Regions from separate parts of the Enterococcus sp. DIV0756 genome, predicted to be linked through region 3. Evidence: riboswitches for the same ligand, from Rfam matches in the RefSeq annotation. Region 3 holds a riboswitch; each other region holds the start of a gene.

Region 1 (3,255 bases), 260 kb from region 3:
CATAAAGCAGCACCTCATTGGATAACCCCTTAAAAATCGGTAAATTGATCTCTACGGATGGGATCGCGATCCCACCGATCACTGGTAGTCGTTTGTTACTCAATTGTGCTTGCAATACTGCTTCTGTACTTGCTGGCTCAACCGCATCAAAATCAAATGACGCTTCTTTTTGCATATTTTTATCGAGTTCTGCTCGATCCATTTTCGCTACGGCATAGCGTTCACCATTATATTGCATCAAAAAATATTTGATCTGATTGTTAAAAATCAAAGCCAAACCTACTAGCAATAATAAGAAAAGAAAAATATTTATTAGCCAATTTCTTTTTTTCTTCATCTCAAGCCTCCTGCATTCTCCCGCTAATCATATCATATTCTATTAAACTCTGTGATACTACTTTCACTTAATAGAAAAAAATTTAAAAAAAGAAATAATTAGATGAGAAAGTCGTTATTTATTAAAATGATTTTAAATGTTAAAAAAGCGCCTCAATGTTGCAGTTTTTAAGGGGTTTGTAATCAAATTTTAAAATAAAAGATACGAGCTTTTTTTTTATTATTGAGTTAAAATAATTGTGACAACTATTAGAAAGGGTGAAAATTTGTGCCAGAAACGTTATTTGCATATATTGATTCCACAAGTAATGCTGTGCTCTCAAAAGGTTTTTCACCCAGCGATTTTGTTGATGGAATCGTCCATCAGCCAAAACATTTGTTATTGCTAGATCCAGTTGCAGAAGCGGGAGAATACGAACCCCATACAGGTTTGAAAATCGTTAATAGTCCAGATCAAGTCCAACAATTTTTTAATAATAAGGCCTTTACCCATTCAAAAGGAAGCAAGTGGATCGATTTTAATGATTATGCGATGCTGAAGGAACTAACTCCATTAGAAATTTCTGAATTGCTCTATTTTGGGCATATGCGGACTCATCTGCATTCACCTTTTTTTTATAAGTTACAAAACAATTTTGTCTACTTCAACTTAGGGAATGAAACGATGCGCGTGTATTATCGTTACCTCGATGAATTCTATCGTATCCTAGCTAGCAAATTGACTCGAATCGTCTTGGAAAAAGTCAACGATCGCCGATCTTTTTTCCGCAAAGGCTCTTCAGTCGCTCCTTTAGAAGGTGAGTTATTGAAGGAATTATATCCGATCTTGCAGGAAGGCGCAATTTTTTGCCTCAGTCAATCTGAATTAAAAAATCGTGTTTACAGTATTCCGATCTTTTTATCAGATGAAAAAGGGTGGCGGCGTAGTCCTAAAAATTTTAAAAAAGAACAACAGATTGCGGAAATCACTTACGACAGTGCCAAGCAACTTTGGTCCTTGGAAGTCGAAAATGATGATCCGGTCTTTTCATTCCGATAAGAAAAGCATTTGCCAACTTAGGACAAATGCTTTTTTTGTTTATTGATGACTTTGTTTGTGAATCAAATTGCCGTCCTTCGGCAAGTACAATTGCGGCGCTTTTTCTGCAACTATAATCGCCACAATGGCAGTTACAACAGCAGTTGCAACTCCGCTGACACCATTCATAACCAATGAAAAAATCCATGGATTCATGCCCCACAAAGCATAACTTCCCCAGAAAACGACTCCAGCGATAAAATGCCAGAAAAACCTTGCTCCCGTACCAATGAATGTGCCAAAAATAATATTTTTCCGAGCACTTGCCATATCCTGCTCACTTAACGCTTTTTGAACCTTCTTAGCATAGAGACCTGCAAAACCGGCAAAGGTAAAGGCAATCGGATATTCGATCAATACTTGAATGACGCTAAGATAAACCACTTGGCTTGCAGGAAAATGCAAGATGCCCCAAATGAAGGCTGACATTAGCGCGGGCTTCAATCCCCGACGTAAGGCAAACAATGTTAGCGGAATCATCCCCAATGAAATCGTGAAGCTGCTGCCGATAGTCGTTGGGATGAATGACAATACCAACGCTAACGCCGCCACGACGGTTCCTTCCACTAAAATTCTTGTTTTATACATAAAAAAACTCCTCCTTTTGAACATACAGTCCACAAAGGAGAAGTAAATATCTTTACTTCATCACAATTCCTACGCTCGAATAACCGAAACAGGTACTAGGGTTTAGAGTAATCTCAATCTCAGCCCGAGGGCTCCCCTTTGCGACAGTATTATTCTATTTTCTAGTACATTCAGAGTATAACAGATGTCTGTTTGCTCGTAAATGTATAAAATACTTTTATCGTGAAATACTTTCCTGATCGCCGCTTGGTGATAAGGTTGTCACCTTTTTAATCCGATCAATCGTCAACATCACCAATTGATTGTCCTGGGTACGAATAACAATCGAATCATTCGTGACTACTTTGGGCAACCAGCCTGAGATCGTTTGGAACTTTTCTTCGTTATGTTCATCCTGAACTTGAATGACTACTAAACTATTCTGTAGAGAGGCCATCTTCAGTTTGAGAAAAATATTCTCATTGGCTTGCTCTTGGGCGCGTTTTTCAGCAGAATCATTCAAAAAATCCGAGATGAAACGATACGACGAATTCGAAAATAGCTTGATTAAATTCTTCTTAGGCTTCTCGTTTTTAGTCATTCAGCTTCCTCCTATCAAGAGCATGGTTACGTAGTTTGATTTTACTTAAATTTTGAAGAAAAAACAAGGAATCTAGTCCATTTCAAAAAAAGTTAACCATTCGTTTAAACCTTTCTGAATTAATTCATAAGTTTCCTCAAAATCTCCGGTATACCAAGGGTCAGGAATTCCCTCCCCTGTATGTTCAGAGACACGATCCAAGTAAAGACAAATCTTGTTTTCTGTTCCTTCTGGTGCCATCGCTTGAAGATCGCTGACATTTTCTTGATCCATCCCGATAATGTAATCAGCCTCATAAAAATCTTCAGTTGTCACTTGTCGAGCCCGCATGCCCTTTGCTGAGATATGATGCTCCGCTAATATTTTTTGCGTGCCGCGATGAGGTGGATTTCCGACTTCCCAGCGACTCGTAGCTGCTGAATCGACGTCGAAGTTGTTCTCCTGTTTTTTCTCAAAGGCATCGCGAAAAATCGCCTCTGCCATGGGCGAGCGGCAAATATTTCCCATACAAACGAATAGAATCTTTTTCATGTCATTCCTCCTGTGCTATAGTCAATTTATTGAAATGAAACGAGGGATTGTAAATGAGTAAAATTTATCTTTCCGCCAAACTGCCAGAGCTTGGCACTAAATTATTAGAAGATGCCGGACTTGATTATCGGGTCTATGAGGG
Region 2 (3,255 bases), 1.9 Mb from region 3:
TACTTCAAGAAATTGTGTTGTCCACAGCTGATTTTGTCCAACATCTGTCACTACAATAGCATTTGAGAAATGGTCATTCACTTTTTTGATTATTTTTTCAGGAGTTAGGCCCCTTTCCTCCATCCGAACAGGCAGAATTTCATTGATTTTTTTTATTTCTTGTAGCCACTCATCATAGCTTGATTGATGAAGATGACTAGTTATTTTTGGTAATAAATCGTTGATGTCACCTACTAGGCGAATCTGTGAATCGACATTTTTATCAATGACAGCCGGATCAATATCTAGGTGGATCAGCTTAGTTAGCGGACAAAATGTTGTTGTGTTTCCAGTTACGCGATCATTTAGCCTTGTCCCTATTGCGAAAAGAACATCGCTATTCATAAGGGCGTGATTCGCCGCACAACTGCCATGAATTCCTACGTTACCAATATAATTCACATGATTGTTAGGCAACGCGCCTTTTCCCATAATCGTTGTGACAACTGGCACGTTATACTTTTCAACAAATTTTGCTATTTCTCGATAGGCTGCTCCACGATGAACTCCACCACCGAGAAGTACCACAGGCTTATTAGCGCTATTTAACAATTCAACCGCTTCTGTTAATTTTTCAAATGAAATATGTGGTGTTTTCTGACCACCACGAATTGTGACTTCTTCTGGATACATTTCTGAGCCAAGTTCTTGCTGAATATTTTTAGGAATATCTACTACTACCACACCTGGTTTGCCAGTTTGTGCAATGACAAACGCTTTTTTTAGAATCTCTCCTAAATCTTCTCGTTTTTTGACGGTTACTGCATATTTTGCAATTGAACGACAAATTCCTACCATATCTACTTCTTGAAAAGCGTCCTTTCCAATCAAGTGTGTCGAGACCTGACCTGTAATACAAACTAAAGGGGAAGAATCATAGCCTGCAGTAGCAATTCCAGTAACTAAATTTGTGGCCCCTGGTCCACTAGTTACCAGACAAACACCAACTTTTCCCGTCGATCGAGCATATCCATCCGCAGCATGGATGAGTCCCTGCTCATGTCGCGGCAAAACAACCCGAAACTCTTCTCTTTGATAAAGTGCATCAAACAAATCAATAGCCTGCCCGCCCGGATAGGCAAAACAAACTTCAACCTCCTCTTTGACTAAAGCGTTAACAACCATCTCTGCTCCCGAAATCATTTTTCACGCCTCCTTAAAATGCAAGTATTGACTTGCATTTTAACATACAACTTACATTAGTTGTCAACCGTTTTCAAAAAATAAAAGACCGTTCTCCTCCGAACGATCTCCTATTTCCTACCATTTTTCCAGCTTGACAGCCATTTCCCAAAAAGCATACTCCATCTTACTGCTAATCACGAAAGCCTGGATCATTTGCTGTTGCTCCTTCTTTAGACTTTCTTGATACAAACGATCTAAGAGGGCACACTCCTTTTTAATCCCTTCTGCAGCTGCTTCGCCTGCATACGTTTCAATCCATCGCTGATATAAAGAATCAGGTGAACCTGTTTCAATCAAACGAACGCCGATTTCTTGATAAAGCCAGGCACAAGGAAGCATGCCGGCAAAAGCAGTGTTTGGTGTCCCATCAACTAACTGTCGATACATATGAGAAACATAGTGATACGCTGTGGGAGCAATTGGTGTCTCCAGAATCTCTTGATCCGAAATCGCCAATTCTGAAAAGAATTCTTTACGAATGGCCATTTCGCCAAGTTTAAGATTTTCTGCATTCTCTTTCAATTGCTGCTGGGCTTCTTGATCATTCGTCTGTTCCGCGATCTTACTGTAAAGCTTACTAAAATGTTCAAGATAATAACGGTCCTGAAGTAGATAGTAACGAAAGATCTCTGATTCTAAATCTCCGGCTGCCAGTCTTTGGATAAACGGATGTTCAAAACTCTTCTCCCAATAGAATGCTGCTTCTTCACGTGCAATTTTTGTAAAAGTCATTCTCAGTCTCCTTTTATTGTTCTTTCTTAGTGTTCTTACTTGTTAGAAATCATCTCGGATCAAACCATAAAAAAACCTCCTTTATTCACATAAGAATGAAAAGGAGGCTTGCTGCTCAAAACATGCGTACAGAAGAAAACCCGACCGCAAAAAAACGGTCGGGTGCAAATTCTAAAAACATCACACATTCCCTGCGTCAGTACTAACTGTTTCAGGTTCAATGGGTATAATCTCAGGTTCAATGGGTATAATCTCAGCTTCAAAAGCACCCCTAGTGTCATTCAATTATTAAAAGTATAACATACTCTTTTTAGTAAAACGACCGTTATTTAAAATCATCTGAACTTAATCAAATATTCTGGATTCTTCGACTAGCGTTCTACTTGGCGTCAAAGTAGCTTGAGCAATTGTTTCTCCAGTATTTTTTAAATAATCCTTTACAAGATGATAGCCGATCGTGTATCCGGCATTTCTTGAAAGCCCCACTGGCTGGTAGCCCTGTTCACGCGCCACCTCATCCCCGTACATATAAGCGGAAACCTGATCGAAGCCACGAGCCTCTCGTCCAGACTTCATTACCTCGATTGTGTACTCTAACTCCTCTTGATCGTACTCTTGTACCCAAGGACCACGCTGTTCAACTCCATAAAGGGTTTCAGCAAAAACTTCCGCTAACCCTTCAATTACTAAATAATCTTCGACACTTACATCTCCATGATTAAAAGGTTCATAAGTAAAGCGAACATTATGATTAAACTCATGGGCTAATGCTGATTTTAATCGCGTTCGATTAAAGGCATTCGGTACAACAATCAGCAAAATGTATCCAGGTATACCGCCAAATCCACTATATCCCTCACTTGCCATCAATATATTATTTTCGGAATCACCAAGTAAGATATTCAAGCGAAATTCATTCACAGGAATGTCATACCCAATATCATTAAAAAGTTGAACACTCTCGTTAATCACCTGATTGTATTGCCTGAAAATATTCGTGTCTTTCAATGAAGTTACTTTTGATTTAATCAACTCTATTTCCTTCCTTGGTGTCCAGATGCCTAGCATCTCTGATGCCATTACTACGTCGTAACCTCCCGGTGTTTTAGGTACAAGTGGAACGCTTAAGTAGCGCCACATTTCTTCAAATGGCTGCATGATTTCATAACGAAAGCTATTTTCGTCCACCTGACTGTGCAAACATCGTTCATAAAAGCTCAGCGAATCAACTAGTTTTACTTCAAAATTATTCACTATGATAACCTCCTTTCTTTTATCATAATCGTTGACGTTACGTAA
Region 3 (3,255 bases):
GCCGAATAAATTTCTCTGTAATAACGGTTTTTTCTGCTCAATTGTTTTCATGTCTGTTTGTTCCCTCCAAATATGTATCCGTTTTCTTGAGAAAATCATAACGCTAGTAGACGGATATGGCGAGATTTAAATTTTGCGATAAGAATAGAAAAAATACCTGTCTTTCTTTTTTATAGTAATTTTTTAAAGAATATGAATGAAATAAAATCACGGGTATAAACGGGTTTTATCGCTGTTAAATTAGTTTTTGGAACAATAAAAAAACATCTAAAAACGAATTTTCGTTTTAAAGATGCTCAAATTGCTGTTTGTGAATTGCTATGATTCTTTATTAAAAATATTTTTAAATAAAATGGATTTCTTTAAAGACCATCATTATTCTTGCCTCAGCTAGATAGTAGATAGAGATATCCATAGGCTTTAAATCTGCTTTTTCTTCGCATATGAGAGACAAAGGGTGTCCTGTTTACTCTCATTTCTGATAAGAGCCGAATACGGCACCATTTTTTCATTACACTCAAACATAAGGAAACACCACTTTTTGAATTTCTTGAAAATTATTCATGTAATTCCAGCGGCAAGCCATCTGGATCAAAAAAGAAAGTCATTTTCTCTCCAGTAAAATCGTCGGTTCGCAAAGGTTCACAGTCAACGCCGTGGCTCTTTAAATAAGCGACTGTGGCTTCGATGTCCATTGTTTTGAATGCAAGATGACGTAAGCCTGCTGCTTCCGGGAAACTTGGCCGTTTTGGTGGATTTTTAACAGCAAAGATTTCTAACTCCGCGTCATTTAACTGTAAATCTAATTTGTAATCCTGGCGCTCTGGCCGAAAATTTTCACGAATGATTGGCAGACCAAGAATGTCCACATAAAAATGCCGTGCCTTCTGATAGTCTGAAACGATGATCGCAACGTGATGGATCGCGGAAAAATCTGGTTTTTGCATGAAGGGCTCCTCCTTTTTTTCTCATTATAAGCTAGTTGGAATAAAAAAAGTATGTTATACTCCAATCAATTGAAGAGAAACATTTGGGGTGCTTTTTGGCTGAGATTATACCCATGGAACCTGATGCAGTTAAAACTGTCGCAGGGAAATGTAGCTAGTTGACTGATCGTACCCGACCATTTTATTTTGGTTGGGTTTTTCTGTCTTTTACTCCTTTTGTTTCTTGCAGAAAGGAGTTATTTGTCGTGGAAAAAAGTAAAATCCACAAGTTGACGTTATTGGCCTTAATGATTGCGTTGGATGTCGTATTGTCTCCCTTGATGCGAATCGAAGGGATGGCGCCGATGTCCAGCGTCATGAACATTATCGCCGGAGTGTTGTTAGGTCCGTTTTACGGAACAGTCATGGCGGTAGTCTGTGCATTGATACGAATGACGATGTTGGGGATTCCGCCTTTGGCGCTGACGGGGGCAGTGTTTGGTGCCTTCTTTGCGGGTCTATTTTATCGTTTGGGAGGAAGATTGGTTTGGTCCATGCTGGGTGAAATCGTGGGTACAGGAATCATCGGTTCACTCTTATCTTATCCTGTAATGGTCTGGTTTACCGGGAGTCAAAATGAGTTGTACTGGTTGATTTATACACCAAGATTTGTTGGCGCAACGTTGATTGGTTCGGCGATTGCTTTTGTTGTGTTGGTTAAATTGCAGGAAACAACGATTTTTAAACGTTGGCAGCGGCTGTTTTCAAGTGAAAGGATGTTTGGATGATCAAAACGAATATTTCGAAGGCGTTTCCGTTAGAAAGTGCTCCGTTAGTTCATTGTATAACCAATGAAGTGACTTGTGAGACTGTTGCAAATGCGTTGCTTTATATTGGAGCAAAACCGATCATGGCTTCTGATCCGCGAGAATTCGAGGAATTATTTCAACAAACAGATGGGTTGCTGCTGAATATCGGGCATTTGTCGGAAGAACGTGCGACTAGCCTGGTAGCAGCGAGTAAACTAGCAAATAGCGTTCATAAGCCGACGGTGGTGGATTTGGTTGGTTATGGTGTCAGTCAGGTTCGAAATCAAGTAGGGCGTTCATTGGTGGCGGAAAATCCAACAGTAGTGAAAGGCAATATTTCTGAACTACGGAATTTTTGCGGGCTGCCGAGCCAAGCACGCGGAGTAGATGGTAGTGAGTTAGATCAAAGTGAGGAAGCAATCGCTGAATTATCAGAAGCTTTGCAGAAGTTAGCGGTTCTTTATCCGAAGACCACATTCCTAGCAACAGGTTCTCAAGATATTATCGTTGATCAAGAACGTATTTTTCATTTAGCGAATGGCCTGTCTGCATTGGATCGCTTTACGGGAACAGGTGATATTGTTGGTGCGTTGATTGCAGCTTTATTAGGCAGCGGAATGAAAGCGATCGATGCCGCTGTAACTGCGGTGAGCTATTTTAATCTTTGCGGAGAGCAAGCAAGAGATACGAATGGCCTAGCCGCTTTCCGGCAAGAGACGTTGAATCAGCTTTCAATATTGATGGAGGAGAACTGGTGGACAAAAGTGAAAGGATGGGAAAAGCAATGGACTTAACTTTATATTTAGTGACTGGTCGGTATGATTTTCACGACGATCAATTTTTAGTGGTGATTGAAGAGGCCTGTAAAAATGGCGTAACACTGGTTCAATTACGGGAGAAGGAGCTTTTGACGAGCAGTTTTTATGATCTGGCATTAAAAGTTAAAGCCATCACGGATCGCTACCACACTCCTTTAATTATCAATGATCGGGTCGACATTTGTTTGGCAGTTGACGCGGCGGGGGTGCACATCGGTGATGATGAGCTGCCGGTGGATGTTGTTCGTTCACTGATTGGGTCAGAAAAAATTCTAGGTGTATCGGCGAAAACAGTTGAACGTGGCCTAGAGGCTGAAAAGGTTGGCGCCGATTATTTAGGGATCGGTGCGATCTTTCCTACAAAAACCAAAGAAACACCGTTGACTTCGATTGAAACGCTAAAAGCGATCAATGGAGCAGTGACAATTCCAAGTGTTGCGATTGGCGGCATCAAGGAAGAAAATTTAGTTAATTTTCGTGGAACAGGGATTGCTGGGGTTTCGATCGTTAGTGAGATTATGCTAGCGGAAGAGGTTGACAAAAAGGTTCGCAGTTTAAGACAAAAAATAGCAGAGATAGTGGGGGAACAAGTATGATCAATTCAACACCACAAGTCGTAACGATCGCGGGCTCTGATTCTGGCGGCGGCGCTGGGATTCAAGCAGATTTGAAAACTTTTCAAGCACGTGAAGCTTTTGGCAT

Evidence for each region. A riboswitch is a leader RNA that binds a small molecule or an ion and turns the genes downstream of it on or off. The one in region 3 is predicted to bind thiamine pyrophosphate.
Region 1: another riboswitch for thiamine pyrophosphate. It lies ahead of thiT (energy-coupled thiamine transporter ThiT); the one in region 3 lies ahead of thiW (energy coupling factor transporter S component ThiW).
Region 2: another riboswitch for thiamine pyrophosphate. It lies ahead of tenA (thiaminase II); the one in region 3 lies ahead of thiW (energy coupling factor transporter S component ThiW).

What each region holds. Positions count from the first base shown of each region.
Region 1 is NZ_JBIOLF010000001.1:3,044,019-3,047,273, forward strand. Features, by position in the region: gene IGI44_RS14630 (class A sortase) at 1-337, opposite strand, end outside; gene IGI44_RS14635 (hypothetical protein) at 605-1,375, shown strand; gene thiT (energy-coupled thiamine transporter ThiT) at 1,415-2,002, opposite strand; TPP riboswitch at 2,052-2,150, opposite strand; gene IGI44_RS14645 (hypothetical protein) at 2,220-2,582, opposite strand; gene IGI44_RS14650 (low molecular weight protein-tyrosine-phosphatase) at 2,655-3,113, opposite strand; gene IGI44_RS14655 (2-hydroxyacid dehydrogenase family protein) at 3,167-3,255, shown strand, end outside.
Region 2 is NZ_JBIOLF010000001.1:1,381,357-1,384,611, reverse strand. Features, by position in the region: gene ilvB (biosynthetic-type acetolactate synthase large subunit) at 1-1,182, opposite strand, end outside; gene tenA (thiaminase II) at 1,300-1,956, opposite strand; TPP riboswitch at 2,127-2,239, opposite strand; gene IGI44_RS06660 (DUF2268 domain-containing protein) at 2,302-3,210, opposite strand.
Region 3 is NZ_JBIOLF010000001.1:3,301,015-3,304,269, reverse strand. Features, by position in the region: gene IGI44_RS15945 (hypothetical protein) at 1-51, opposite strand, end outside; gene gloA2 (SMU1112c/YaeR family gloxylase I-like metalloprotein) at 558-947, opposite strand; TPP riboswitch at 1,022-1,111, shown strand; gene thiW (energy coupling factor transporter S component ThiW) at 1,235-1,714, shown strand; gene IGI44_RS15930 (hydroxyethylthiazole kinase) at 1,711-2,529, shown strand; gene thiE (thiamine phosphate synthase) at 2,520-3,149, shown strand; gene thiD (bifunctional hydroxymethylpyrimidine kinase/phosphomethylpyrimidine kinase) at 3,146-3,255, shown strand, end outside.